One region of the Sphingobium sp. LMA1-1-1.1 genome, then DNA from elsewhere that is predicted to be linked to it. Evidence: riboswitches for the same ligand, from Rfam matches in the RefSeq annotation. Region 1 holds a riboswitch; each other region holds the start of a gene.

Evidence for each region. A riboswitch is a leader RNA that binds a small molecule or an ion and turns the genes downstream of it on or off. The one in region 1 is predicted to bind cobalamin.
Region 2: it holds a riboswitch for cobalamin, as region 1 does, so the genes downstream of both, MRBLMA1_RS07255 (TonB-dependent receptor) here and MRBLMA1_RS08030 (cobalamin biosynthesis protein CobG) in region 1, are expected to answer to the same signal.
Region 3: it holds a riboswitch for cobalamin, as region 1 does, so the genes downstream of both, MRBLMA1_RS19500 (TonB-dependent receptor plug domain-containing protein) here and MRBLMA1_RS08030 (cobalamin biosynthesis protein CobG) in region 1, are expected to answer to the same signal.

What each region holds. Positions count from the first base shown of each region.
Region 1 covers NZ_JBEGHS010000012.1:90,972-100,903, forward strand. The annotation lists gene MRBLMA1_RS07990 (cobyrinate a,c-diamide synthase) at 1-743, opposite strand, end outside; gene cobM (precorrin-4 C(11)-methyltransferase) at 740-1,522, opposite strand; gene MRBLMA1_RS08000 (cobalamin biosynthesis protein) at 1,519-1,884, opposite strand; gene cbiE (precorrin-6y C5,15-methyltransferase (decarboxylating) subunit CbiE) at 1,881-3,089, opposite strand; gene MRBLMA1_RS08010 (cobalt-precorrin-6A reductase) at 3,088-3,837, shown strand; gene cobJ (precorrin-3B C(17)-methyltransferase) at 3,813-4,562, opposite strand; gene cobI (precorrin-2 C(20)-methyltransferase) at 4,559-5,278, opposite strand; gene MRBLMA1_RS08025 (precorrin-8X methylmutase) at 5,275-5,904, opposite strand; gene MRBLMA1_RS08030 (cobalamin biosynthesis protein CobG) at 5,904-6,968, opposite strand; cobalamin riboswitch at 7,139-7,358, opposite strand; gene bluB (5,6-dimethylbenzimidazole synthase) at 7,431-8,060, opposite strand; gene cobO (cob(I)yrinic acid a,c-diamide adenosyltransferase) at 8,057-8,662, opposite strand; gene cobN (cobaltochelatase subunit CobN) at 8,659-9,932, opposite strand, start outside.
Region 2 covers NZ_JBEGHS010000007.1:2,824-12,755, reverse strand. The annotation lists gene arsB (ACR3 family arsenite efflux transporter) at 1-864, shown strand, start outside; gene arsH (arsenical resistance protein ArsH) at 861-1,607, shown strand; cobalamin riboswitch at 1,862-2,103, shown strand; gene MRBLMA1_RS07255 (TonB-dependent receptor) at 2,281-4,425, shown strand; gene MRBLMA1_RS07250 (hypothetical protein) at 4,493-5,935, shown strand; tRNA gene MRBLMA1_RS07245 (tRNA-Arg) at 5,989-6,065, opposite strand; gene MRBLMA1_RS07240 (DUF1178 family protein) at 6,100-6,582, opposite strand; gene MRBLMA1_RS07235 (carbon-nitrogen hydrolase family protein) at 6,579-7,409, opposite strand; gene grxC (glutaredoxin 3) at 7,415-7,672, opposite strand; gene MRBLMA1_RS07225 (ComF family protein) at 7,717-8,475, opposite strand; gene MRBLMA1_RS07220 (class I SAM-dependent methyltransferase) at 8,515-9,369, shown strand; gene MRBLMA1_RS07215 (hemerythrin domain-containing protein) at 9,735-9,932, shown strand, end outside.
Region 3 covers NZ_JBEGHS010000056.1:82,667-92,598, reverse strand. The annotation lists gene rsmI (16S rRNA (cytidine(1402)-2'-O)-methyltransferase) at 1-489, opposite strand, end outside; gene MRBLMA1_RS19520 (penicillin-binding protein activator) at 501-1,718, shown strand; gene MRBLMA1_RS19515 (ABC transporter ATP-binding protein) at 1,765-2,544, opposite strand; gene MRBLMA1_RS19510 (FecCD family ABC transporter permease) at 2,538-3,533, opposite strand; gene MRBLMA1_RS19505 (ABC transporter substrate-binding protein) at 3,644-4,486, shown strand; gene MRBLMA1_RS19500 (TonB-dependent receptor plug domain-containing protein) at 4,491-6,311, opposite strand; cobalamin riboswitch at 6,481-6,694, opposite strand; gene MRBLMA1_RS19495 (threonine ammonia-lyase) at 6,778-7,761, shown strand; gene mobA (molybdenum cofactor guanylyltransferase) at 7,761-8,297, shown strand; gene cobA (uroporphyrinogen-III C-methyltransferase) at 8,402-9,196, opposite strand; gene MRBLMA1_RS19480 (molybdopterin-dependent oxidoreductase) at 9,183-9,932, opposite strand, start outside.

The sequences.
Region 1 (9,932 bases):
ACGGCGATACGCTGGCCGGGCGGCGGCATCGACAGGTCCGATCCGCTATAGTGCCGCGCGCCGGAACGAGCTGCGCGCCGGACGATATTCAGGTCGACATGGGCCTCGACGATGTCGCCCATGCGGTCGATGACTCCGTCCAGATCAGCCTGTTCGGCGGCCTGGACCAGACCCAGGTGACGTTCAGGCAGGCGTAGCGACGCGGAACGCGGGATTGCGCCGAATATAGGGATCGCGGTCTCCTCCATTGCCGCGCGGATCATGCGTTCATGGCGTACGCTGGCGACATGGTTGAGGATGACGCCGGCCATTGAAAGGTCGGGGCGCAGCCCCCGAAAGCCGCTGGCGATGGCGGCGGCGGATTGGCTCTGGCCCGACACGTCCATGACGAGAATCACGGGCCAGCCGAACAGCGCGGCGAGATCGGCGCTCGCGCCGTTGCCAGCTTCCCCTGCGGCGGGGGCGCCATCGAACAGTCCCATCGCGCCTTCGGCCACCATCAGGTCCGCGTCCGCGCCGCCCACGATCGCGGCCATCTGCGATGGGGACATCGCCCAGCTATCGAGATTAAACGAAGGACGGCGGCTGGCGGCCTGCTGGAAGGCCGTGTCGATATAGTCGGGGCCGGATTTGAACGACTGGACCCTGATGCCCATACGGGAAAACGCGCGCAACAGGCCGAGCGTGACGGTGGTCTTGCCCGATCCGGATCGGGGCGCCGCGATCAGAAGGCCCGGCGTCATGGCTTGCCGATGAAGATGGAGTCGGCGCTGGCCGGTCGGAAACGGCGGTCATAACCAGGCGCATAGAGGCTGCTTTCCGCAAAATCCTCGCTGTCCAGCACCGGGCCGACCAAAATGATGGCGGTCCGTTCGGGCCCATCCGCAGCGGCCGCCACGATGGTGCCAAGCGTTGCGCGAACGATCCGCTGATCCGGCCAGCTTGCGCGCCATATCACCGCCACGGGGCAATCGCCGCCATAATGCGGCGTCAGGTCGCGCACCACCTGCGCGAGATTGTGGACCGAAAGATGAATGGCAAGCGTCGCGCCGGTTGTCGCGAAAGCAGCCAGGCTCTCACCCCGCGGCATGGAACTGGCACGGCCCGGCGTCCGCGTAAGGACCAGCGACTGGGCGATTTCGGGCAACGTCAGTTCAGCGCCGATGGCGGCGGCGGCGGCGGCGAAGGAAGGGACGCCGGGCGTAATGCTGAACGGTATGCCGATTGCCTTCAGCCGGCGAAGCTGCTCGCCCATGGCCGACCAGATGGACAGGTCGCCGGAATGCAGGCGCGCGACATCTTGCCCCATTTGATGGGCCTCCGTGATGATGGCGATGATCTCGTCCAGCGTCAGCGGCGCCGTGTTGACGATCCGCGCGTCCGGGGGGCAGTGATCGAGCAGGGCCGCCGGCACGAGCGATCCCGCATAGAGGCACACCGGACAGCGCGCGATCAGGTCGTGGCCGCGCAGGGTGATAAGGTCGGGCGCTCCGGGACCGGCGCCGATGAAATGGACAGTCATTCGCCAGGACCTTCGGCTATGGCGCAGCTTGCGAGGCGGTCGGAAGAGAGCGCGCGAGGCGCGAGAAGCCGGCCCTTGGGCCTCAGCGCGGCAAGAGCCGCCGCTTCGGCAACGCTGCCCGCGCCATAGGCGGCCATGCTGACAGGGGATCGGGTAAGCACGGGCTGATCCGACAGGCTTTCCACGCTGACCGCTATAAGGGGAAGGGCGAGGTGGCGTGCCAGGGGCGCAAGCTGCCCGGCCTTGTGATCAATGGTGGCGAGCGCATCGACGGCGATCATCGCGCCCGTCGCCCCCTCAAGCGCTGACTGCAAGGAAGCGAGCGAGGCGCTCTTGCGGAAGCCGAAGCCCGCGACGATCATAGCGACACGCTCCATTGCACCAGCGGATAGGCGGAACGCCAGCCGCGCCGACTGCCCAATGGTACCGCCTGCGCAAGTTCGATGCGAAGCAGGTCGCCCCCTTTCTCCGCATGCCATTGGGCGAGCAGCGCTTCGGATTCGAGGGTGACGGCATTGGCGACAAGTCGCGTTCGGCCACCGGGCATCGCGAACAGGGTCTCGAGCAGGGGCTGGCTCAGTCCTCCACCGATGAAGACGGCGTCGGGGGGATCGCGCCCGATCAGCACATCCGGCGCCTTCCCCGCAACCATGGTCAGACGGTCGGCGCCCAGACGGACGGCGTTGGCGCGTGCGCGCTCGGCGCGTTCCGGATCAGCCTCGAACGCGATGGCTCGCGTGGAGCCATGGGTAAGCAGCCACTCTATGGCGACAGAGCCGGAGCCTGCCCCGATGTCCCACAGCATCTCGCCGGGGCGGGGGGCGAGGGCAGACAGGGTCAGGGCGCGGGCGGGACGCTTGGTGATCTGGCCGTCATGGTCGAACCAATCGTCGGGGATACCGCTGGAGCGAGGGAGCGTCCTGCCGCCGCCCGCCACGGACAGGCCGATTGCCACCGGATGGGCGATGTTGGCGATGTCCAGCCTTTCGGTGCTGCATTGGCGGATACGCTCGCGAGGGCCGCCCAGCGCTTCCAGCACGTGCAGGGTCGAGGAACCGAAGCCCTGTTCCGTCAGCCAGGCGGCGAGTTGGGGCACTGCCCGTCCGTCGCGCAACAGCAATATGGCGCGCCGTCCCGGTACCAGACACGAGCGCAGTCGCGTCAGCGGCGCGGCATGAAGGCCATGGCATTCCACCTCCTGAAGCGGCCAGCCCAGCCGGGAGGCGGCAAGCGAGAATGAGGAGGGGGCGGGATGCGCCGTCCACTCGCCGGCTTCCAGATGGCGTGTCACGACGGACCCTGCGCCGAACCAGAAGGGATCGCCGGAAGCAAGCAGGACGGTCGGCATTCCCCGGCGGGCGAGCAGCGCCGGAATCCCTTCCGCGAACGGGGCTGGCCAGCTGAAGGTTTCGGCTCTAAGGGCTGGCAGCAGCGCAAGATGGCGCGGCGATCCGGCAATGAACGCGGCCTTGTCCAGCGCGGCGCGGGCGGCGGATGACAGGCCGCTGGCGCCGTCTTCGCCAAAGCCGATGATCGTCAGCCAGGGACCGTCAGGAGTATCGGGCATTTCCAACATCCTCATATTGGGCGGGACCACCGAAGCCAGCGCGCTCGCGGCAGCTCTTGCCGAGCGGGGGACGCGCGCGCTGCTGAGCTACGCGGGGCGCACGGAGAAGCCACGGGCGCAGCCGGTGCCGGTACGCGTCGGCGGCTTTGGCGGGATTGCAGGCCTCGTGCGCTATTTGCGGGAGGAGAGCGTCACCCATCTGGTCGATGCCACCCATCCTTTCGCCGCGACGATGAGCGAGCATGCCGTTGCCGCGGCGCGGGAGGCGGGGGTCGAGCATATCATGTTGACCCGTCCACCCTGGACTGCGGCTGAGGGGGACCAGTGGACGCGCGTGCCCGACATGGCCGGCGCGGTGGCGGCGCTGGCGGGAGCCGCCCGCCGCGTGATGCTGGCGGTGGGTCGCATGCATGTCGATGTGTTCGCCGCACAGCCGCAGCATCATTATCTGCTGCGCTTCGTCGACACGCCTGATGCTGTTCCGCAATTGCCCCGACATGCACTGGTGGTCGACCGGGGCCCCTTTACGGTGGAGGCCGAAATGCATTTGATGCGCGCCCATGGGATCGACTGCGTGGTTTCGAAAAATGCTGGTGGCGATGGCGCGCAGGCGAAGCTGATTGCGGCGCGGCAACTGGGATTGCCGGTCGTGATGATCGAGCGCCCGGCCTGTCCGGCCGCGCTGATGACGCATGAGGTTGCCGCGGTGCTGCAATGGCTGGGTCATGCGGCGGAGCGCGGCGTATAGAGGATCGGCGGCCCTGATCGGGTAATCAGCCGGGTGCGGCTGGAACCGACGATGACCATGGTGCGCATGTCCGCCATCTGCGCAGTCGCCTCGCTCAGCGGCACGATGCGCAGAGTTTCTTCGGGCGTGGAAACGGCGCGAGCGAACAGGATAAGCCGATCCTCGCCACATTCCTCGCGCAGGATCGTCAGCGCCCGCCCGAAGCCCTCCGGCCGGGAGCGGGATCGCGGATTGTAGAAAGCCATGGCGAAGTCGGCCTGTGCCGCGAGGCGCAGGCGGCGTTCGATCAGCGGCCAGGGCTTCAGATTGTCGGACAGGTTGATGGCGCAGAAATCATGGCCAAGCGGAGCGCCCGCGCGCGCCGCGGCGGCGAGCATGGCGGTGATGCCGGGGAGCACGCGGATATCGAGATCGCGCCAGTCCTGCGGGCCTGCCTCCATGGCTTCGAACAGGGCCGAAGCCATGGCGAACACGCCCGGATCGCCCGAAGACACCACTGCGACCCGCCTGCCCTGGGCGGCAAGGCTCAGGGCAAGGGCGGCGCGTTCAAGTTCGACGCGATTGTCCGATGCGTGGAGCATGAGGCCCGGTCTTTGCTCCACGCGGGCGACATAGGGGATATATCCGATGACGTCGGTTGCCTGCGCAAGCGCCTCCGTCACCTCTGGCGTGACGAGCGCATCCGCGCCCGGCCCAAGACCCGCTGCCACGATCCAGCCGGTCATGGGCGGCGGCCCTGCCCATGGATCAGCAGGATCGAGAAATAAGCGGTGACGTCGGTCGCCTCCGCCAGCGGCCTGATGCGCTGATCCGCCATCGTCGCATATTCGATCAGCCAGGCGTTGTCCTGCCGGCCGGCCGCTTCGATTGCGCGGCGCAGCTTGGGGAGGTTGCGGCCGATCTTCATCACCGCCAGCGCATGGCTGTCACGGATGCGGCGGACGAGTTCCTCTTCGGGCAGCGTCGCCATCAACACGGTCAGGACATCGTCTCCCCAACTGATCGGCGTGCCGCTGGCGGTCCAGGCGCCGGACATGCCGGTGATGCCGGGGACGATCTTCACCGGCGCGGCCAGCCGGCTGTGCAGATGCATGAAGCTGCCATAGAAGAAGGGATCGCCTTCGCAGAGGACGACCACATCCTCTCCGCGCGCGGAGAGTCCTTCCAGATGCGCGGTGCAATCGGCGTAGAAGGCCGAGAGAAGGTCATTGTAGCGGGGGTCGGACAGCGGGATTTCCGTCGTCACCGGATATTCCATCGGGAATTCAATGGCATCGGCGCGCAACATGCCCTCCACGATGCTGCGGGCATGGCCCGACCGTCCCCGCTTGCGGAAATAGGCGATATGTCGGGCGTCGCGGATCAGCCGGTCGGCACGGACGCTCATCAGGTCCTGCGCGCCCGGTCCCAGGCCAACGCCGTGGATGGTCCCGCCGGTCATTCCGCGGGGCTCGCAATGGCATTGACCGCCGCGACCGTGACGGCGCTGCCGCCAAGGCGGCCCTCCACGACGCAGCAGGGGACGGGTTGGGCGTGCCAGAGCGCCTCCTTCGATTCCGCCGCTCCGACGAAGCCGACGGGACAGCCGATGATCGCGGCCGGGCGAGGACAGGCGGGATCCTCCAGCATGTCGAGCAGATGGAACAGAGCCGTCGGCGCATTGCCGATCGCAACAAGCGCGCCTGCCAGATAAGGCCGCCAGAATTCAAGCGCGGCGGCAGAGCGGGTGTTGGACATGCGCTCCGCCAGCGCGGGCACTTGCGGATCGTTCAGCGTGCAGAGGATCGGATTGGCGGCCGGCAGGCGCTTTGCAGTGATCCCTTCGGACACCATACGCGCGTCGCAGAGGATCGGGGCGCCGGCCTGAAGAGCGGCGATGGCAGCTTCTGCGAAGGAGGGAGAAAAGCGGATCCGGGACGCAAGTTCGACCAGTCCCGCCGCATGGATCATGCGCACGGCGATGCGCTCCTCCTCAGGCGAGAAGCGGCCGAGATCAGCCTCGGTGCGGATGATGCGAAAGGACTGCCGGTAGATGGCGGCGCCATCGGTTTCATAGTTTTGGGGCATCAGGGCCTTCCAAAATGGGCGAGGACTTGGTCGGCGGTCATGCCGGTCAACTCCGGCGATGATCCGGCGGGGCCGTTGCGGGACAGGTCGAAGCGGCCCTGCCTGCCGGTGAGAACAAGGTCGGCAGGCGCCTGTCGGGCACAGCCCTTGGCGCAGCCCGACACATGCAGGGAGCCATTGACCAGCGGTGCGAGCCGGGAGGCGAGGCTGCGGGTCGCAACGCTTGCCTGCGGGCATGCAGGTGCGCCAGGGCAGGCATCCATCCCGAGCAGCCGGTCAATGGAGACGTTGTCGGCATCCTCCTTGGCCCCTTCGAGGATCAGGCCGCGCCAGGGGGTGATGCGCACGGCGCAGACATTCCCTTTTTCCGCCAGCGCGATGAGGCTGTCGGCATGGAACTGGCCGAAGGGAATGCCGTGAAACGAGCCGGCTGCCGCCGCCAGCGCTTGGGAAGGCGGGCGGGACGGCGCGGGCGCGACATCCGCAACGGTTGGCAGAGGCGCCCTGTGCCGGGCTGCGCGGCCAGATGCTGCCCCGCCCGTGGCCAGAAACCAGTGGAGAAGGGCGCTCAGGTCGCGAGCCGCGTTTTCGCCCCTGGTCGGGGAACCGAGCATCCGTCCGTCCATCCTCAGCAGCAGCACGCCCGTTGCGCTGCGTTCGAAGCGGAAGTCAGCAGGAACAGCCGCAAGGCAGGGCGCCGGGCCGGCGTCGATAGCGATCCCGATCTTGGGGGGAAGTTCGGGCATTTCATCAAGATGCTCGATCAGGCTGAGGGCGATGTTTTCCGTGTCGTCCCCTGGCGAGGAATCTGGCGTGAGCAGGACATTGCCGCGAGCCTCACGGCCGGGATCGGGATCGACGAGACCAAGAGCGATGAGTTGCCGGAGCAGTGGAGCATGGCTTTGCTCCGTCACGCCGCGAAGCTGGAGCGCGGCGCGGTTGGTAAGGTCGATCAGGCCGTTGCCGTGCGAACGGGCCGCTTTTGCAAGTCCGATGGCCTGCGGCACGGTGAGGCGGCCCAGGCGCGGGCGCACCCGTACCAGCAACCCGTCGCCTGCCGTCATCGGACGCCATGCCGATGGACACCAGCCGCGAACGGCGGCGGACGATGCGCTTTGCGCGTCTGGCAACGAACTTCACCTCCCACGTCGCAACGACGACCGGAGGATGTCCCCCAGCCGCATTCGTCGCCCGTGCGGAGAACCGAGCCGTGACCATCCCCTGGACCATGGCTAGAGCGACCTTTGCGTTCGGCAGGTATCCTGGCTTGCGGGTCGTCGCCTTGGCACGGGCCTTCCCGGATTGCTCCAGTGGCTGGCCACCCCGGATGGGGGGGCCGTCCTTGCCTTGCTCGCCGCTTACAGTTGCAGGGACAGCCGCGGATTAGGGAGTATCCTCCCGCACCGCGTTCCCATTTAAGCCCCTCGCGGGGCACCGACGCGATCGATGGAGCGGGCGGAACCCGTTCCAGCAACGCCTCATAGGCGGGGAGGACGGGAAAGGAAAGAGCCGTTCAGCGGCAATCGTCAGCGCGTGACGATCGCGGAATGCCAGTTGGTGCGATGTTCCCAGCCCCGTCTTTCCAGTTCCGGCGTCGCCTCTTCGCTTACAGGATAGCCCAGGCATATCAGCCCGAGGCAGCGCCAGTTGCCGGGAATGGCAAGCATCGCATCCACCGTCGCGGGATCCAGTATCGACACCCAGCCCAGCCCAATGCCGCGCGTGCGGGCGGCAAGCCACAATGTGTGGATGGCCATCACGCAACTGTAGCGTCGCGCCTCCGGCATAGTGATTGCGCCCAGCCTGTGCCCTGTTTCAGTGCCTTCGTCGCAATAGACGGCGAACAGCACGGGCGCTTCGCGCAGCCCGTGCAATTTGAGGCTGCGGTAAAGCCGGTCCTCCTCCCCGTCATAGATCTTGCCTGCCCGGGCAATCTGGGCATCGACATGGACGGCGAGATCCTGGCGCAGCCCCGGCGTTTCGATCCGGACGAACCGCCAGGGCTGCGACAGCCCCACGGACGGGGCGCTGTGCGCAAGGGCGAGGAGCCTTTCCACCTCGCTTTCGTCCAGCGGGTCGGTCAAAAAATGGCGAACGTCGCGGCGCAGGTGGACCAGATCCTCGAAGGAGGCGATGTCGAAGGCGGTGTGTGTCAGAATTCGATTCCCGGCTGGGCCTTCACGCCGCTGCGGAAGGGATGTTTGACAAGCGTCATTTCCGTGACGAGATCGGCCGCGTCGATCAGCGCTTCGGGCGCGTTGCGGCCGGTGATGAGCACATGTTTCATCGGGCTTCTGGCGGTCACGGCTTCCAGAACCTCTTCCACGGGCAGGTAGTCATAACGCAGGACGATGTTGAGTTCATCGGCAAGGACCATGTCATAGGCCGGATCGGCGATCATGCGTTTCACCTCATCCCACGCTTCGCGCGCCAGGGCAATGTCCCGGGTCCGGTCCTGCGTATTCCAGGTGAAGCCTTCGCCCATCGGCTTGAACTCGACATTGTCCGGAAACGCGTCGAACACCCGTTTTTCCCCGGTGGTCATCGCCCCCTTGACGAACTGGACGACGCCCACCTTCCTGTCATGGCCAATGGCACGGACCACCATGCCCAGGGCAGCGGTCGTCTTGCCCTTGCCCTTGCCGGTGTGGACGATCAACAGGCCCTTTTCCTGCGTCTTGGTGGCCATGATCCTGTCATGGGCGGCCTGTTTCTTCTTCATCTTTTCGGCATGTTGTTCGGGCGTGCGTTCGATCATTGCGAGGCATCCTTGATTTGGGAGAGAAGCATGGCGGCGCTGTTCGACCGGGGTTTCCAAAGGGCGCGGTCCAGCGCCTCGTGGAGGCGGGCGGCGGTTTCACGCAGGGCTGCCGGATTGGCCTGCGCCATGAAGGCGCGGACCGTCTCATCCTCGATGAAGGCAGCATGGACGGCGTCGAAATGATGGTCCTTGACGGCATGGGTCGTGGCGGCGAAGGCGAACAGATAGTCGACCGAGGCCGCGATTTCGAACGCACCCTTATAGCCGTGACGCATCATCCCGGCGATCCATTTGGGGTTGGTGACGCGGGCGCGGACGACCCGGCCGATCTCATCCTCCAGCGTGCGGACGACAGGACGTTCGGGGCGGCTGTGGTCGTTATGATAGCTGAGCGGTTTCCTGCCGGAGAGATGCTCGACGGCGGCGGCCATGCCGCCTTCGAACTGATAATAATCATCGCTGTCGAGCAGGTCGTGCTCGCGATTGTCCTGGTTCTGTATCAGGGCGTCGACGTCGGTCAGGCGCCGGGCGAAGAGGCTGCGTTCGCTGTCGCCCTCCACCCCGCCGCCATAGGCATGACTGCCCCAGTCGAGATAGACATTGGCCAGGTCCGACCTGTCATGCCAGATCCTCTCGTCGATCATCGCCTGAAGGCCTGCGCCATAAGCGCCGGGTTTCGACCCGAAGACGCGGCTGCCTGCCCGGCGCAGCGCGACCTTTTCCGCCATGCCCTCCGCGATCAGGGCCGCGGTTTCCGCCTGATGGCGCGCTGCGGCCGGGTTGTCTTCCTCCGGTTCGTCCAACGCCATGACGGCGCGGGCTGCGCTGTCGACAAGGTCGATCTGCTCCGGGAAGGCATCCCGGAAAAAGCCCGAAATACGCAAGGTGACGTCGACGCGCGGGCGGCCCAGTTCCGCGATCTTCATGACCTCGAACCCGATGACGCGGCCCGAAGCCCAGTCCCAGCGGGGACGCGCACCCATCAGGGCAAGCGCCTGCGCAATGTCGTCGCCGCCCGTGCGCATATTGGCGGTGCCCCAGGCCGAAAGGGCGATGGCGCGGGGATAGTCGCCCTCGCGCTGAAGATAGTCCTGCACGATGAGATCGGCGGAGCGTTGCCCGAGATTCCAGGCGGCGACCGTGGGCACCGCCCGGGTATCGACCGAATAGAAATTGCGGCCGGTGGGAAGGACGTCGGGCCGGGCCCTGGTGGGCGCTCCGGAAGGGCCGGGAGCGACGAATTTGCCGTCGAGGGCGTCGAGGAGCG
Region 2 (9,932 bases), on a different contig from region 1:
ATGCTGCTGCGGGTCGATTTCGGCGCGCTGCATAGCCTTCGGCAACACTGGCGCGGCATCGGCGTCACCCTTGTGGTGAACTGGGCGATCAAGCCATTCTCGATGGCGCTGCTCGGGACGTTCTTCCTCCGCTATTTGTTCGTCCCGATACTGCCGGCAGGCGCATCCTCGTCCTATATTGCGGGCCTGATCCTGCTGGCCGCAGCGCCATGCACGGCCATGGTCTTCGTCTGGTCGAACCTTGTCGACGGTGAGCCGAACTACACATTGAGCCAGGTGGCACTGAACGACTTGATCATGATCTTTGCCTTCGCACCGCTCGTCGGCCTGCTGTTGGGCGTGGCATCAATCACCGTGCCGTGGAACACACTGGCGCTGTCGGTGGGGCTCTACATCGTCGTCCCGGTTATCATCTCCCAACTGCTCCGCCGAGCGCTTCTTCGCGGCGGCGAGAAGGGACTTCAGCATTTCCTGTCCGCCATCAGCCCGATCAGCCTTGCCAGCCTGCTGCTGACGCTGGTGCTGCTGTTCGGCTTCCAGGGTGAGCAGATCATCCGGCAACCGCTGGTGATCGCGCTGATTGCCGTGCCGATCCTGTTTCAGGTCTATCTCAACGCCGGCATCGCCTACTGGCTCAGCCGCCGTTTCGGCGTGGCGTGGTGCGTCGCCGGCCCTTCGGCGCTGATCGGCGCCTCCAATTTCTTCGAACTGGCAGTGGCCGCCGCCATCAGCCTCTTTGGGCTCACCTCCGGCGCCGCGCTGGCAACGGTCGTAGGCGTGCTGGTGGAAGTGCCGGTGATGCTGTCCATTGTCGCCTTGGTGAAGCGAACCCGTCCCTGGTATGAGAAAGCCATTGCCGCATGAGATTGCGTGAACTCACCGCCCCCGATCATCTGCCTGCCTTGGACAAGGCCTTTGCGCTGGCTCGTCCCGCCACTGGCCTCGGACCGGACCAACCGCCTCCGCGCTTTCTACTGCTCTACGGCTCGCTGCGAGAGCGCTCCTTCTCTCGCCTCGCCGTGGAAGAGGCCGCCCGCCTGCTGCAATATTTCGGTGCTGAGACGCGGATCTTCGATCCCAGCGACCTGCCGCTGCCAGATCAGGTGGCGGAAGACGATCACCCTGCGGTGCATGAATTGCGCGAGCATGCGCTGTGGTCGGAAGGCATGGTCTGGTGCAGCCCGGAGCGGCACGGCCAGATCAGCGGCATCATGAAGACGCAGATCGACCACCTGCCGCTCCAGATTCGCGGGATGCGGCCGACGCAAGGGCGGACGCTTGCAGTCATGCAGGTGTCCGGCGGCTCCCAATCGTTCAATGCCGTCAACACGCTGCGCCTGCTGGGTCGCTGGATGCGGATGTTCACGATCCCCAACCAATCGTCGGTGGCGATGGCTTACAAGGAGTTCGACCAAGACGGCCGGATGCGGGCGTCGAGCTACTACGAGCGCATCGTCGATGTGATGGAGGAATTGGTCCGCTTTACGGTACTTATGCGACCGCATGCGGCGCAACTTGTGGATCGCTATTCCGAGCGCAAGGAAGCCGGAATTTCGGTTGATGCCGAGTCTGACCATTCGGCAGTCGCGATAGCGCCGCAATCTTGATTGACGGCTAGCAGCCCGGCACGGCGAAAATCAGGATCAGCAACCATGGCATCCGGCTGTACGACGGACTCAGCCGGGTTCTGGCCCATGCTCGCGATATCCCGTGTCCTGTTGTCGCTGGTTAAGCGCCTGGTTCTCATGCGGATATCGGCCATCTCGCCTTGGCTCGGTCTCGCGGCGGCGTGAGATTAGGCTCTTGCGGAGCATTGACCCTCCCGCTAACGCACCTCTGCCCGGGACGACGGCTTCGTCGTCCCGGGCATGATCGCGCCGGTGCCTCGAAAGAGGCTTAAAAGGGAACGCGGTGAGGATGGCTCCGGCCATCCAAATCCGGGGCTGTCCCTGCAACTGTAAGCGGCGAGCGCGATGCATATCGCTTCCTCCAGTGTGAGGAGGCAGCCACTGGACCGGACGCTAAATCCTGCGAGGTCTGGGAAGGCCGTGCATCAAGCTATGACCCGCGAGCCAGGAGACCTGCCAGCGTCTGGTCGCTCTTGCCCGGTCCAGGGGATGGCCAAGGCACGGTATCTTTCCGTTTGAGCGACGAACGGGCGGTGGAGACCGCATCGGTTCGCGTGGCGGTCGCTCTATGGCGTCCGGCTGCTGACGTGCGCCGACCGTCGCTGGCGGCACGTCTCCACCCGAATGTCGCGTGACGCCGGGAAGACATGCAATGGAATGGAAAAATGTAGGATTTTGGCTGGCCACCGGGCTGGCCGCCACCACGACGCAGCAGGCCGCCGCGGAAACCGCCGCGGATAGCTCAGCCGAAATCATCGTGTCGGGCGTTCGGCCGGGAGCATTGCTCCAGGAGACGGAAACCGGATCGCGCCTGGGGCTGACCGCGCTCGAAACGCCAGCCAGCGTCGCGCAGATTGATGGCGACGCGATCCGCGCTCGCGGCGATCTGGACATAATGTCGGCCGTAACCCGTGCACCGGGCGTCACCACCTCCGCCAATCCGGGCAATGGCGGCACAGCCCTGTCGCTGCGCGGCTTTTCCGGTCAGGGTTCAGTGCTGCAACTGGTTGATGGCGTCCGGCTGTTCCCGGTTGCGGGCACGATCACCTTCCCCACCGACCCGTGGAATGTCGAGCGGATCGAATTGCTGAACGGCCCCGCCTCCGTGCTCTACGGACAGGGCGCGCTGGGCGGCGCGGTGAACATCATCACCAGATCCCCCAATGCCGAACGCACCGAATTTGACGCGGAAGCAGGATATGGCTCGCAGGATAGCTGGCGCGCAGCAGCAGGTGTCGGTGGACCGCTGGGCGAGATGCTCTCCTACCGGATCGACGCCAGCTACCGGGCGTCGGACGGGTATGTCGACCGTGGCCATTCCAAGAGCCTCGCGCTCTCGGGCGCGCTGCGCTTCCGGCCAAGCGACAGCTTCACGCTCACCCTGCGCAACGACTATGGCAATCAGCGGCCGATGGAATATTTCGGCACGCCGCTGATCGACGGGGCGTTGGTGAAGGACAACCAGCGGCGCAACTATAATGTCGCCGACGCCAGCCTGCACTATCGCGACAATCGGACCACGCTGACCGCCGACTGGACGGTGGCCGACGGCATCACCCTCTCCAACGCCGCCTATCGCCTTACCAGCAAGCGTCTGTTCAAAAATCTGGAAAGCTATTTCTACAATGACGACACCGGCCTGATCAACCGAATGGACAATCTGGGCATCTTCCATGACCAGACCCAATATGGCGATCAGGCGACCATCCGCATCAGCAAGCCGATTGCGGGCCTGAAAAACGATCTGGTCGTCGGCTTCGACGCCAATCTCATCAAGCTCACTTATTCCAATGATTTCGGATCGGACCCACAGGAGGATGCTGTCGATCCCTTCGACTTCGATCCGGGCCTGTTCTACGACACGCAGGGCATCGCGCCCCGCTATCGCACGCGGACCAACGAATATAGCGTCTTTGCCGAAGACCGCCTGGCTCTGACCGATCAGCTTTCGGTGGTCGCAGGCATCCGGCACGAGCGGGACAAGGTGCAACGCTGGAACATCGTCTATAACCCGGACGGCAGCATCAGCGAGGTCAATGCCTTTCCCAATGGCGCGACCAATCGGAAATTCCGCAATACCACTTGGCGGATCGGCGGCGTCTATCAGCCGACCTCCAACATCTCGCTCTATGGGCAATATTCGACCGGCGTCGATCCGCTCGGCACGCTGACCACCTTCACCACCAATGCGACCCAGTTCGCCTTCACCAACGCGACGGGCGATCAAGTCGAGGGCGGCATCAAGGCCATGTTCCTCGATGGCAAGGGCAGCGCCACTCTGGCGGCCTATCGTATCGTCAAGAAGAAGCTGGTGGCGCAGCAGACGCCGACTAGTCCCATAGAACAGATCGGCCAGCGGTCCGCCAAGGGTGTGGAGGCTTCGGTGACGCTGCAACTGACCGACCGCTTCGGCATCGACGCGAATGGCACAGTGCTGGACGCTAATTTCGATGACTTCATCAGCGGCGGCACCAGCTATACCGGCAACACGCCACCCAATGTGCCTGAAGTAGCGGCGAACCTGTCCGTCTATTGGGCGCCCATTGACGCGCTGCGGGCCAATGCCAGTTTGCGCTATGTCGGCCGGAGCTTCTCGGACAACGCCAACAGCCACCGGGTGCCGGGCTATGCCGTGGTGGATGCGGGGTTGACCTATGCGTTCACCCCCAATCTCGCGGCGAACCTGCGGGTCTATAATCTCTTTGACAAGGATTATGCGACCACCACCTATAATGACGAGCAGTGGATATTGGGCCGCCCCCGTTCCATCGACATTTCGGTGACGGCTCATTTCTGACGCACGCGCCCGGTGGCGTCATCGCGGCAAGCGATGGCTGTATCTGACCCATCGCTGGCTGGGCATAGTGACATGCCTGTTGCTGGCGATGTGGTTCCTGTCGGGCATCGTCATGATGTATGTGCCTTTCCCGTCGCTGACCCAGCAGGAGCGGCTGGCGGGATTGGCACCCATCGACTGGAAGCAGGTCCATGGGAGTGTTCAGGCCGACGCCGTGTTGCAACAAGGGTTGGACGGTCCCGTCTGGCTGCACGACGGGGCGGCGGCGGCAATGAGCGGGCGCGCCATCGCTCCTGTCACGGCTCGCCAGGCTGGCGGCATCGCTGCCGCGTTCGGCAAAGCGCCTGCCTCCGCCGTGGATCTGATCGAGCGGGATCAATGGACGGTTGGCAGCGGGTTTAACCGCTATCGGCCATTGTGGAAGGTGACGCTCGACCGGCCAGATGGGTTGGTCCTCTACATCGCATCGACCACCGGAACGGTGGTGCTGGACACGATCCGGGCAGAGCGTTTCTGGAACTGGCTCGGATCGGTTCCCCACTGGATTTATCCGACCGTGCTGCGTCAGGACCAGCCACTGTGGAGGCAGGTGATCCTCTGGACCTCCGGGGCAAGCATCATAGGGGCGGTCAGCGGCATGTGGATCGGGGTGCTGCGTATGCGGCTGCGCCGCCGCTACAAGGGCGGGCGGATTTCGCCCTATCGCGGCTGGCAGCGGTGGCATCATGTCGCGGGGTTGCTCGGCGGCACCCTGTTGGTCGCATGGATCGTCAGCGGCTGGCTCTCCGTCGATCCCAACCGCTGGTTCGCCAGCAAAGGTCTGAGCGATGCGGCTCGTGCCGCTTATGCCGGAGCAGGGATGCCCCCTGCGCTGGACTGGCAGCATGTCGGCAGCACACCAGAGGCTGCGGGCGCGCGTCAGATGCGGCTGATATGGACCGACAGCACGCCTTTGCTGATCTTCTCCCGACCGAGTGGACAGGATGCGATCCTCGATGCGCGGAGCTTGAAGCCGGTGAAGCTCGAGCCACGCCGCCTGATCCGTGCCGCCCATCGGCTGGTTCCCGACGCTCGGATGGAAGCGGCCGACTGGCTCACCAAGTCCGATGCCTATTGGTATGAAGCCAAGGGAAGCGTGGAATTGCCGGTGTTGCGCATTCGCTTCGCCGACATGAATGACAGTTGGGTCTATATCAGCCCCCGCACAGGCGAGGTGCTGCGCGACATGGACGCTCGCCGCCGCCTCTATCGCTGGCTGTTCGATGGGCTGCATCGCTGGGATTTCGATGTGCTCATCCGTCAACGGCCCCTTTGGGATATATGGATGTGGGTTTGGTTGATTGTCGGGGCAATCATCTCGGTGAGCGGCATTGTGATCGGGATGCGGCGCTTAGGGCGGCCAACCGACCGGCGAATGTCGGGCATTGGCCGCGCCTGCGTCATCAGGGCAATCTGGTCTCCAATTGCGCCAGAGCAAAACACACCCTCACAACCCACGGATAACGCGTGAGTAATTCGGACCGTCCGCCGGTCTCCCGGGCACTGAGGATTTTTGGAAAGGAGTGGTGCACCCGACGGGATTCGAACCCATGGCCCTCAGATTAGGAATCTGATGCTCTATCCTGCTGAGCTACGGGTGCCCGTCGACGGCTCTATTCTGCGAATGGGGCGCGGTCAATTCTTCGCTTCGGGGGGCAGCACCGGAAAAGGCAGTGGCGCGACCTCCACCCCTTCCGCCATCAGGGCGCGTGCCTCGTTGAGCGCCACTTCGCCATGGATGCTGGCGCGGTCCTGCTCGCCATAATGCATGGCACGGGCCTGTTCCGCGAAATCGCGCCCGACCCAGGTTGAATCCTCCAGCGCCTTTTGCTGCGCCTTGGCGAGCGCGAGCACCAATTCACGCATCTTCGCCTCTTCCCCGGCGCCCATGGCGATGGATGCATCATCGGAGGAAGCCGCCTGCGGCACGATTTCCGGGCGACTGTTGCCCTTGGGCGCGACGGCGGGGGCCATCACCGCCTTGCCCACATGTTCATCGCCGCAAAGCGGGCAGGCTATCAATCCCCGCGCCTTCTGATCCTCATAATCGGCGCTGGAACCGAACCATGCCTCGAACACATGTCCTTGGGATTCGCATTTAAGGTCGAAAACGATCACGATAGCGTAACATCCATGGGCAAGGATCGCCTGTTGGCGAGCGCAGGCACCCGCCCGCGGACGTCCTCTACGCGCGACAGGTTGATCTCTGCAAGAGCAAGGCCGGCTGGTTCACCCATGTCGAGCACGATGTCCCCCCATGGATCGACGACCAGGCTGTGTCCATATGTCTCGCGGCCGTCGGCATGGCGGCCCGTCTGCGCGGCGGCAACGACGAAGCAGCCCGCCTCTATGGCCCGCGCCCGCAGCAGGATGTGCCAGTGCGCCTTTCCCGTCGGCACGGTGAACGCGGCTGGCATCAGCAACACCGTCGCACCCGCATTGGTAAGCGCACGATAAAGATCGGGAAAGCGCATGTCATAGCAGACCGACATTCCCATGCGCGCCCATGGCGTATCGACCGCCACGATCCGCTCGCCCGGTCCATAGACCGACGATTCCCGCCAGCTTTCGCCCGTCGCCAGGTCGACATCGAACAGATGTATCTTGTCGTAACGGGCGCGGATCTCGCCACTGTCGTCGATCATGAAGCTGCGATTGGCCCAACGGCCGTCGCTGCGCTCGTCTTTCAACGGGGTGGAGCCGAGATGGACCCACAACCCCTGCTTGGCGGCGGCCTCGCGCACGGCCGCGAGGACCGGGTCATCCCCCTCCGAATGCAGGGTCGCCGCTGCCCTTTTCCGGTCCCGGTCCAGATAGCCCGCCATTTCCGGAGTGAAGAGCATGTCCGCGCCATCCGCCTTGGCGCGCGCTGCCATATCGGCAATGGCGGCGGCATTGGCGGCAGGATCGATCCCGCTGGTCATCTGGAACATGGCCGCGCGCATTTCGCCTATGCCTCCAGCAATGCGTCGAGCTTGCCCTGCCGGTCGAGCGTCGCGATGTCGTCGCTGCCGCCGATATGCAGGCCATCGATGAAGATTTGCGGCACCGTCGCCCCGCCATTGGCGCGTTCCAGCATTTCCTGCCGCTTCGGACCACCCATGGTGATGTCATATTCCTCGAATGCGACGCCCTTGTCGCTCAACAGGGCCTTCGCCCGGGCGCAATAGCCGCACCAGGCCTTGGTATAGATTTCGACCTTCGCCATATTTTGCTCCTTGATCGTCGAAATTGTGGTTTGGCGGCTGTTTGTCAATCGGTGGCATCCGGCACCACCCGCGCCCAGCACAGCAGATGAACGCTTGCGGCGCCGCCGCGTTTCAGGGCTTTGGCGCAGGCCGCCGCCGTGGCACCGCTGGTATGCACATCGTCGATCAGCAGAACCGCACGGCCCTTGAAGTAATGGGCCGGCGCCAGGGCGAACGCTCCGCGGACCGCCCGTGCCCTCGCCTTCGGCGTCATCCCGCGCAGCGGCCGGGTCCGCCGGGTGCGGAGGAGAGCGTGGCTGTCGACGGGCAAGCCAGTCAACCGCGCGAGATGACGGGCGATCAGCGCCGACTGGTTGAAGCCGCGCCACCACAGGCGCCAACGGTGCAGGGGAACCGGCACGATGACCGGGTCCTGGACGGCAGGGACGTGCCGGACCATCTGCTTCGCAATGAGCCGGGAAAGGCCGACGCGCCGCCCATATTTCAGGCGCAGCGCTACGGCGCGGGCGACGTCGCCATAGGCGAGCACCGCCCGCGCACTGTCATAGGACGGCGGATCAGCCAGACAGGCACCGCATTCCGCCCCTTCCCCCTGATCATATTCAAAAGGCAATCCACAACTGGCGCAGCAGGGCGCGCCCAGAAACCGCATCCCGCTCCAACAGGCCAGGCAGAAAGCATCTTCCGCATCCACGATCTCGCCGCAGCCGGGACAGCGCGGCGGCAAGGCATAATCGACAATCGGGCGGAGCGCGGTCTTCAGAAGCGGAACGCACTTGTGCAGCGGGAGGCGGGACATCATCTCCCTTGTCCCCGCTCCTTCGCCCATGCACAAGGCCCCATGACCAACAGCGACATCTTCGACAGAGCCTTGCGCGCGAAACGACGCGACCGGATGATGGCGCGTTTTGCCGAGCATGATTTTTTCTATCGCATGATGCTGGACGAACTGCTCGACCGGCTGGGCGACGTGCAGCGCGAGTTGAAGGAAGTGCTGGTGATCGGCTGTCCCGACGGCAGCGCGAGGGCAGCGCTGGAGGCGATGGGCAAGAGCGTGGTTTGCGTCGACCCCGGTTTCGCGGCGGCCAGGGCGGGAGGCGGCGTGCAGGCCGACGAGGACGCCCTGCCCTTTGCCGACGACAGTTTCGACCTGGTGATCGCCTGCGGGACGCTGGACAGCGTCAACGACCTGCCCGGCGCGCTGATCCTGATGCGGCGGATATTGCGTCCCGACGGCCTGATGCTGGCGGCTTTCGCGGGCGGCGGGTCCCTGCCCCGGCTGCGCGCCGCATTGCTGGCGGGCGAAGGGGACCGCGCGGGGCAGCATATCCACCCGCAGGTCGATGTGCGATCCGCGGGCGACCTGCTGGCGCGCGCGGGCTTCACCATGCCGGTGGCGGATGGTGACATGCTGACGGTGCGCTATGGCGATATGCTGCGGCTGATGCACGATCTTCGGGGAATGGGCGCCGGCAATGTGCTGGCCTCGCGCCCGCCGGCGCTGCGAAGGGACACGCTGATCGCGGCCGCAGGGCATTTCGCCGCGGCCGCGGATGGCGATGGGCGGACGGCGGAACAGATGGCGGTCCTCTATCTCAGCGGATGGAAGGCGGATCCCAGCCAGGCCCAGCCCGCGCGGCGGGGCAGCGCGACCGTCTCGCTGGCCGAGGCGCTGAAGCCGCCGGGGGGATCGTAGAGGATCTTCGCGCGGCCGGTCGATCGTCACCCTTCGCCTCCACCAGCCTGTCTGCGGCCTGCGCCGCCGCATCATCCTGTTTCGCCATGGTGAGCGGTGCGTCATCCATCATGCTGCCCTTCCTCGAACGATCAGGCAGCAACCAGTTCATCAACTCCGCCGTTCCGCTGAAGCTCGCCCGAAAGGCGGCAAAACGCCGGGCTGCTGACATGAGTAAGTCGCGGCGGAGCGCCGGGCGATAGCCCTTGCGATCCTCCCTCTTCGTGTGCCGGGTAGCAGGATTGCGCTTTTTTGAACCTGTCCCCGGGAACCGACGCATGGCTGGCGACTTCCACCGGAATGAGTATCCAAGGAGGAGGAAGACCATGGCCAATCAGCAGTTCACTGACGCGATCGCCCTTCTGAAAGCGGACCACCGCAAGGTGGAGGATCTGTTCGAACAGTTCGAAAAGGCCGGATCATCGGCGCGCAAGAAGACGCTGGCGCGGGAGATCTGCCTGGAACTCAAGATCCATACGATGATCGAGGAGGAGATCTTCTACCCCGCCTTTCGCGGCAAGATA
Region 3 (9,932 bases), on a different contig from region 1:
CAGGGCGGCGACTTCGTCCAGCGCGTCGCCGCGTGCCTTCTGCTTCGAGGGCAGGAAGCCCATGAACAGGAAACGGTCGGTCGGCAGGCCCGACAAGGTCAGTGCGGCGATGACGGCGCTGGGGCCGGGGAGCGTCGTGATCCGGCGGCCCGCCGCCCGCGCGTCGCGCACCAGCTTGTAACCGGGATCCGAGATCAGCGGCGTTCCCGCGTCGGAGAGCAGCGCCACCGATTCGCGCGCCATCCGATCGACCAGGCGCGCGCGCACCGCTTCGGCGCTGTGGTCGTGATAGGGGACCATCGGCCGGTCGGACCCGGCATGGCGCAGCAGGCGTGCGCTGACCCGTGTATCTTCCACGGCGATCACATCGGCCCGGCGCAGGACTTCCGCGGCGCGGGGGGTAAGGTCTCCGAGGTTGCCGATCGGCCCCGCAACGATGTAAAGCCCCGGTTCAAGCCCAGAAGCAAGATCAACAATATCAGTTTCCATAAGGACGCCAGATGACAGAGACGGATGCCCCCCGGCAAGCGGACTTGTTCGCCGTGATGAAAGGGGTGGGGATGAAAAGGGCCTGGCGGATCATGTTCGCCACGGCCGCGCTGCTGGTCGCCGCCTGTCAGTCGATCGTGCCCAAGGGCCCCGGCCCCGCCCAGCCCGGCGGCCCGGCGCAGACCGGCCCCGACGTCACCGAGGGCCTGCCCACCGACACGCTGCGCCACCGCGTCGCGCTGCTGGTGCCGATGAGCGGCCCCAATGCCGGTGTCGGCCAGTCGATCGCCAATGCGACCACCCTGGCGCTGCTGGACACAAAGGCGGACAAGGTTCGCATCACCACCTACGACACCGCCGCGGGCGCTGCGGCGGCGGTGAACAAGGCGCTGGCGGACGGCAACAGGCTGATCCTGGGGCCCTTGCTGGCGGAGGATGCGCGGACCGTCGGTCCGCTCGCGGCGCGGGCCAATGTGCCGGTGATCAGCTTTTCCAACGACACCAGCGTCGCCGGGAACGGCGTCTATATCATGGGCTACAATCCCAATCAGTCGATCGAGCGGGTGGTCGACTTCGCCAAGGGCAAGGGCCTGTCGAAATTCGCCGCGCTGGTGCCCAAGGGAACCTATGGCGAGCGGTCGGGCACAGCGCTGCTGCGCGCGGTCGAGAGCGCGGGCGGGACGGTCGTGTCGATGCAGACCTTCGACCGCAGCCCCGCCTCCATCACGGCGGCGGTCAGGAAATTGCAGGCTTCGTCCAGCTATGACGCGCTGCTGATCGCGGACAGCGGGCGGGTGGCGATGCAGGTCGCGCCGATCGTGCGGAAGAATGGCGGCGCTACGGCACGACTGCTGGGCACCGAATTGTGGAACACCGACAGCGGCCTGGCGTCCAGCCCGGTGCTGCGCGGCGCATGGTTCGCCAGCGTGTCGGATGGCCTCTACCGGCAGCTCGCGACCAAATATCGCGCGCGCTACGGCAGTGCGCCGTTCCGGCTGTCGGCGCTCGGCTATGATGCGGTGCTGCTGACCGTGCGGATCGCGCGCGACTGGAAGCCCGGAACGCCCTTCCCGGCGGCGCGGCTGCGCGATGCGGGGGGGTTTGCCGGGATCGACGGCGCGTTCCGCTTCGGCCGCGACGGCATTGCGGAGCGGGCGCTGGAAGTGTCCGAAATCGGTGCGGGAACCTTCACGGTGGTCGCGCCCGCACCCCGGACCTTTGGGGAATAGGACACGCCCTGTTCCTGCCGTCGCGGGAACAGGCGGCGAATAGCAGTCAGGATCTGGTCCGCCCCGTCGGCAGGACCAGCGGCCAGTCGCCGTTCGTTTCTATGCGAGCGGAAATGCCATACACCCTGGCGAGATTCCCCTCCGTCAGCACGTCCAGCGGCGCGCCGTCGGCCACCGGCGACCCGCGCTCCATCAGCACGAGCCGATCGCAATAGCGCGCCGCCATGCTGAGGTCGTGCAGCACGGCGACGACCAGCGACCCGGCCCGCGCCTCCGCCCGGAGCAGATCCATGACGTCGATCTGATGCCCCGGATCGAGCGCGGCCAGGGGTTCATCGGCAATCAGGGCAGGCGCGCCCACCGCCAGCGCGCGGGCCAGCAGCACGCGGGCGCGCTCGCCACCCGACAATTCGGTCGCCACCCTGCCTTTCAGATGCAGCACATCGGCCCGCGTCAAGGCGGCGTCGACATGCGCCTCATCCTGCGCGGAAAGGCGCGACAGCGGCCCCAGATGCGGCAATCGACCCAGCGCCACCAGCCGCTCCACCGCCAGCGGCCAGTGCAGCGTCTGTCCTTGCGGCAGATAGGCGATGCGCCGGGCGATCTCCCGCCGGCTGAGCCGCGCGCTGTCGTCGCCGTCGATCAGGACTGTCCCGCCCGACCGCCCGACCAGCCCCAGCAGCGCCCGGATCAGGGTGGATTTGCCGGCGCCATTGGGCCCGATGATGCCCACCAGCTCCCCCGGCTCCAGCAGGAGGTCGGCGCCGTTCACCGCAGGATACCGGCCCAGCCTGACGGAAAGTCCCTGCGCGCGGATCGTCACCATAGCCGCCGCTCCCGCATCAGGTGCATCAGGAACACGGGAACGCCCAGCAACGCCGTCAGCACCCCCAGCTTGAGTTCGCTGCTGGTAGGGATCAGCCGCACGCCGATGTCCGCCAGCGTCAGCAGCACCGCGCCGCCCAGCATCGAGGGCAGCAGAATGGCGGAGGGCGAGCGGTCGGTCAGCGGTCGGACCAGATGCGGCACGATCAGGCCGACAAAGCCTATCGCCCCCGACACCGCCACGGCGCCGCCGACGCCTATGGCGACGCCCAGCATCAGGCGGATGCGCGCCCAGCGAAGATCGATGCCAAGCGCCTGCGCCCCATCCTCGCCCAGCGTCAGCGCGTCCAGCGTCCGCCCGTCGCCAAGCAGCAGCGCCGCGCCCATGGCGACGCAGGGCAGCGCGATCCAGACATGGCCATAGGCACGGTTTTCCAGGCTGCCCATCAGCCAGCTCATGATCTCCATCGCGGCGAAGGGGTTGGGCGACAGGTTGAGCGACAGGCTGATCCCCGCCCCCGCGAGCGTCGCGATGGCGATGCCGGCGAGGATGAGCGTGAGCGGACTTTCCGCCGGGCCGGCGAGCAGGAACAGCGCGCCAATGCCGATCAGGCCGGTCATGATGGCGAGCGCGGGAAGCGCCAGCGGATGCGCCTGCGCCAGCCCGAAATAGAGCGCGCCGACAGCGCCGAGCGCGGCGCAGTTGGACGCCCCCAAGACCGAGGGTTCGGCCAGCGGGTTGCGCAGATAACCCTGGAGCGCAGCACCCGCGAGGCCGAGCATCGCGCCGACGATCAGGCCCAGCAGCATGCGGGGCAGGCGCAGGTCGAGAAGGATGGCGCGGGCGACGTCGTCGCCGCCACCGCCGAGGACAGCAAGGACGCGGGCCGGAGAAAGCGGAACGGCGCCAAGAGCGAGGGAAGCCAGCGCGGCAAGCAGGGCCGATACGATCAGCGCGGGGATGAGCAACGGGTGGCGGCGGGCGCTCATGGCTTGCGCGTTCCTCCCTGCTTGCTACAGCATCTGTCCAGGCGCTCCCTATTCCCGCGAGGGAGTGTGTCGAGGCACGATTTGTTGGGGCGCAGCACAGGGGCCACAGGGTGCGCAGAAGAATGATCCTTGCCGCATTTTGCGCCCTTTCGCTGACCGGCGCCGCGCCGGTTCCGCCGAAACGCATCGTGTCGCTCAACACCTGCGCCGACCAATATGTGCTCGCGCTGGCCGATCCGGCGCAGATCGCAGCGCTCAGCCCCTATGGACATGACCCAGAACTGTCGGCGGCGGTCGGCAAGGCCCGCGCCTTCCGTACCCTCAAGCGCCCTTCCGAGGAAGTGTTGGCGCTTCGCCCGGACCTGCTGATCGGCTTTCCGGCGGGCGACAACGTGGTCGGCGCGCCACCGGGCCGATGGCGGACCCTGGCACTGGCGAGCGCGGACAGCTATGCGATGATCCTGGCGCAGATCCGGCAGGTGGCGGCGGCGGTCGGCCATCCCGAACGGGGCGAGGCGATGATCGCCCGCATGGACCGGGCTCTTGCCGCCCTGCCCCATCCGAAGCATCGCGGCGTCGCCGCCTATTATCAGCGGCGCGGCTATATGACCGGCACCGGCACGCTGGTCGACGACCTGATGCGGCGCGTGGGCCTGGTCAACCTGGCGGCCAGGCTGGGCAAGCCGGCACTGTCGCAGCTTTCGCTGGAGGAGATGATCGCCGCCCGCCCGGACTGGCTGATCGTCGAGGCGGGGAGCGAGAAGGTGGTCGATCAGGGGACGGAGATGCTGCACCATCCGATATTGCGCGCCATTCCGCGCATCCGCGTGCCGCAGGCGTGGACGGTGTGCGGCGGCCCCGCCTATGTCGACGCCGCGAGGAGCATCACGGCGCAGCTTGACGGCGCAGCGCGCAGGGGCGCGGCGCAGATCAACGCCGCGCCGCGCCCATAAGCCGTCAGAAGCGCACACGCACGCCGCCAAAGGCCGATCGCCCATAGGTGCCATAGCCATAGACCGTGGCGTATTTCGCATCGGTGACATTGTCGATGCGGCCATAGATTTCCAGCTTCTCCATGATCGGGAAAGACGCCCGGATGTTCGCTATCGCATAGCCGTCCAGCCGTACCAGATTGGTCGCGTCGTTGAAGCTGTCGCCCACCATCGTCACGGTGGCGCCGGTCGACAGGCCGAAGGGCCAGACATAATCCGCTGAAACGCTGACCGCGTCGGGGGCGCGGCGGGGCAGCCGGGCGCCGCTACTGCGGTCGCGCGCATCGACATGGCTGTAGGCGGCCGTGACGGTCAGCGCATCGACCGGCCTCAGCGTCAGCATCGCCTCCACCCCCTTGGCGCGGGTGCGGTCGAGATTATTATACCCGCCATAGAGGCCGATCGAATAATCATAGTTGATCTGGTTTCTGGTATCGCGGCGGAACGCCGTGACGGAGAGGATCGCCCGGTCGCCGTCGAGCCTCTGGTCAAAACCGATATCGTAGCTTTTCGACCGCTCGGGACGCAGGCCGGCATTGCCGACATCGGCGCCGTAAAGCTGGTAGAGCGACGGCGCCTTGAACCCCTCGCCATAGCTCATGCGGATATTGGTCGCGCCGGCATTGGGCGTGTAATTGGCGTTGGCGCCGAAGGTCGTCGCGCCGCCGAACTGGCTGTGATCGTCATGCCGCACGCCGCCGGTCAGCGACAGGCCGGCAAGGGGCTTGACGACGGCCAGCGCATAGACGCTGTCGATATCGGCCTTGTGGCGTTCGGTGGAACCGAAGCCGGAAAAATCATAGTCGGGCCGCTCATGTTCATAGCCGAAGACCAGCTTCGCCTGATCGACCGGCTGGTAGACCCCTTCATATTCGAAGCGCAAATTGGTGCCGGAATAGGCATAAGGCCCGAAAGCGGACGTATAGTCGCGGTCGATGCGGAACCAAGTGACGGCCGCCCGATTGGTGAGCCTGCCGTCGAGCAACGCAAGGTTGAGGCCCGCATAGCCGACATATTGATCCGATTTCGAGGAGTCCGTGGTGCTGTCCACCACGCCATTGTCGGTATCCAGGTCGGCATGGATATAATAGCCGCGCAGGTCGAGGTTGAGGGTATCGGTGAAGGACAGCTTCAGCCTGGCATTGGCGGCGATATTCTCATAGCCGTCCTTTTCGGTGCCGCTGGCGGCGGAGGAAATGCCGTCGGTGTTGAAATAGGCGATGCCGACGCCGCCCGACGCGATGCCGCTGCCGCTGCCGCCCGAAACGTCCGCCTTCGCGTTCAGCGTATTGCTGTAGCCGTAATCGACGGAGGCATTGCCGGCAAAGCCGGTGCCGGGCGTTCCGGTCATGACGTTGACCACGCCGCCGATCGCCTGGCTGCCGTAGACGATCGAGTTGGAGCCGCGCAAAATCTCGATCCGCTGGATATTGCCGGTCAGCAGATTGCCGAAATCGTACATGTCGCCGATGCCGCTGGGGTCGTTGACCTTGACCCCGTCGATCAGCACCAGCGTCTGCGTCGTTTCCGCGCCGCGCAACGAAACCCCGGTCACGCCGCCCAGGCTGCCGCTGCGGTTGAAGCGCACGCCCGGCGTGGTGGCCAGCAGGTCGACCACGCTGACGCTCTGGCGGGTGCGGATGGTGTCGGCGTCGATCACGGTGACGGCCTGGCCGACCTCGTCGCGCGGCTGTTCGATGCCCAGCGCGGTGACGATGATCTCATCCTCCGCCAGCGCAGGTGCGGCCGCGAGCAAGGCGGCGATGGAAACGGAAATCCTCAACATGTCTGTCTTCCCCCTGAGCGCGATGCAACATGGCTCAGGGCGTCCGCTCATGCGGCCGGACAGGGGAAAATGGCTGGCGCCCGCGCCCTCCCCCACACCGATGCGGCCCCGCGCCGCTTCGTCGCTCAGACGGAGAACACCGTGCCGTGGCCATACCCTGGACCAAGGCAAGAGCGACCATGCGTCGGCAGGTCTCCTGGCTCGCGGGTCAATGCGGCGATGCACGCCTTCCCGGACTTGCGTCCAGTGGCCGGCCCTGGGGGCCGAAGTGCATCGCGCTCACCGCTTACAGTTGCAGGGACAGCCGCGGATTGGGACGGCTTCCCGTCCGCACCGCATTCCCGTTTTCAGCCCTTCCGGGCACCGGCGCGATCTTCCTTGCGCGCAGGGGCTTTGCCCTGCCCGCGCCGGGCGCCATAAGGGAAAGCGGCGGCCATGCCAAGGGGCAGCCGCAGAAGGAGATTGCATGTCGTTCGCCATCAACGCCGCCGATGTCGAGGATGCGGCGCGGGTCATCGCCCCCGCCGCCATCCGCACCCCCCTGCTGGAAAATGCGGCGCTCAACGCCCGCTGCGGCCGGCGGGTGCTGGTGAAGTTCGAGGGCGCGCAGCACAGCGGATCGTTCAAGTTCCGCGGTGCCTACAACCGGCTGGCCCGGCTGGACGCCGGGGAGCGAAAGGCAGGCGTCGTCGCCTGGTCATCGGGCAATCACGCGCAGGGCGTCGCCTTTGCGGCGCGCTTGCTGGGGATCGCGGCGACGATCGTGATGCCGGCCGACGCGCCCGCGATCAAGACGGCGAACACGCGGGCGCTGGGCGCCGAAGTCGTTGCCTATGACCGCTTCACCGATAACCGGGAGGAGATCGCCACGCGGCTGGCGACCGAGAGGGGCGCGGTGCTGGTGCCGTCCTTCGACGATCCCTTCATCATGGCGGGCCAGGGCACGATCGGGCTGGAGATCATGGAGCAGGCCGCCGAAGCTGGCGCGAAGATCGGCCAGATCCTGGTCAATTGCGGCGGCGGCGGCATGGTGTCGGGGATCGCGACGGCGGTGAAGGCGCGCATGCCCGAGGTCAACATCCATGCGGTGGAACCGGAAGCGTTCGACGATACGGCGCGGTCCCTGGCCAGCGGCAAGCGGGAAAGCGTGTCGCCCGATGCGCGGTCGATCTGCGACGCGCTGCTGTCTCCGACGCCGGGAGCGCTGACCTTTCCCATCAACCAGGCGCTGTTGTCCGGGGGCCTGGCGGTGAGCGACGATCAGGTGCGCGACGCGATGCGCTTTGCCTTTTCCGTGCTCAAGCTGGTGGTCGAGCCGGGCGGAGCCGCATCGCTGGCGGCCATGCTGGCCGGAATTGCTCCGCCTGCCGAAGGGGCCGGCGTCGTGGTGATTTCAGGCAGCAATGTCGATCCCGACAGCTATGCCCGGATCATAGGCGGCGGCGCATGATGCGGCTGATGGGGGCGGTGCTGGCTGGCGGGCGGTCCAGCCGGTTCGGCAGCGACAAGGCGCAGGCGATGCTGGAGGGGCGCACCCTGCTGGACCATGCGGTCGAGGCTCTCGGCCGCCATGTCGAAACCGTCGTGGTATGCGGCCGGCAGGTGGAGGGCATGATCGGGCTGGCGGATCGGCCCGCCGCGGACATGGGGCCGTTGGGCGGCCTCAACGCGGCGCTGCATCATGCCCTGGCGCAGGGTTATGACGCCGTGCTGACGACCGGGTGCGACGTGCCCGCCTATCCGGACGGCCTGGCGCAGGCCCTGATCGGCCCTGAACCCGCCATCCTCAAGGGGCAGCAACTGGCCGGATTCTGGCCCGCTTCGCTGGCGGGCGAACTGGATGCCCATCTGGCGGAGGACAATAACAGATCGATCCGGGGCTGGCTGGAGCGGGTCGGCGCCCGGATCGTCGACCGGCCCGAATTCGTGCTGCCCAACATCAACCGGCCGGAGGATCTGCAGGCTCTGGCAAAAGGCAGTCGATGAATGGAGTGCTTCCGCCAAGGCACCTGAACGAGGCAAGCCGCGAGAGCGCCCCGTACCGACTTTGAACGGGCCTCCCGCCTTCGCGGGAGCATGCTGCGCTGTCGTTATTTGGTCAGGGCTACAGCCGCCATGGTCTCCACCGGCGCATGCGTCCCGGCCACCGCCTCCCCGATCAGCAGAAGCGTCGGGTCTTCGTCGCTGATCGTCCGCACCAGGAAGGCCAGAGCCGACAGCTTGCCCCGGATCAGCCGTTCCGTCGGCAGGGAGACATTGACCGCCACCATCACCGGCGTTTCGGGATCGCGCCCGGCGGCGATCAGGCAATGGCTGATCTCGCCCGCCGCGGCCCGGCCCATATAGATGCCGATCGTGCCGCCCGGACGGGCCAGCGCTTCCCAATCCAGCTTCAGCGGTTCGCCCGCCTTCAGATGCGCGGTGACCAGCGTCAGCCCCCGCGCCACGCCGCGCAGGGTGAGCGAGGCATGGCCGCTCGCCGCCGCAGCGCTGGCCGTGGTGATGCCGGGGCAGATGCGCACGGAAACGCCCGCCTCCGCCAGATGCGCCATCTCTTCCGCCGATCGGCCAAAGACCGAGGGGTCGCCGCCCTTCAGGCGCACGACGCGCTTGCCCGCCCTGGCGGCCGCGAGCAGCAGGTCGTTGATGCTGTCCTGCGCCCTGGAATGGCGGCCCGAACGCTTGCCGACGCTGACCCGCTCCACCCCCGGGGGAATGAGGTCGATCACGCCCGGCCCGACGAGCGCGTCGTAGAAGACGACCTCTGCCGCGGCGATCAGCCTTTCCGCCTTGCGCGTGAGCAGGTCCGGATCACCCGGCCCCGCGCCGACCAGCCAGACCTGTCCGGGCGCGATCAGGTCCTGGGGCAGTTCATTCGGCTGCATGAAGCGTCTCCTGCATGCTTTGGGCAAGGATATTGGCGAGCGCGGGGCGGCATGACCCGCAATTGGTGCCCGCGCCCAGCGCCTTGCCGATGGCGGGCATATCGACCAGTTGCTGTTCGCGGATCGCGGCGACGATCTGGTTGAGGCCGATGTCGAAGCAGACGCAGATGGTCGCCCCCTTGTCCGGCTGGCTGCCGGGTCCGCGCGCCGCAAGGACGGAACCGCCGACCCCCTCGACCAGCAACTGGCCGATCAGCCAGTCGCGCGAGGGCAGCAGGCCGGTGCGCGTCACGAACAGCACCCCGTTTAGTCGGCCTTCGCCGATGGTCGCGATGCGCCGCGTTCCGCGTGAGGCGTCCATCGCCTCCACCCGGTCGCCCTTTGGAAGAAAGGCGTCGAGCCGGGCAGGATCGCCATTGCCGGCAATTTCATAGAGCGCGCCGCCCGGCACGGCGATCCTGGTCGACCAGAGACAGGGCAGCTTCACGGGCTGCCCTGTCGCAGCCTGATCGCGCAGGATGAGAAAGCCCTTCCATTCGGCGGCCACCTTCTCGACGCTGGCCGGGGTCGATTTGAAGCCCGGCTGGCCCGAATGGGGATCGACCAGCGGACGGGGCAGCAGACCGGTGCGGCCCCCGCTCGACATCTGGTCCGTCCAGTGGATCGGCGTGAAGATTTCGCCGGGCCGCTGGCCCTCGCTCAGGCTGACGCGAAAGATGCTGTTGCCCTGCGCTGT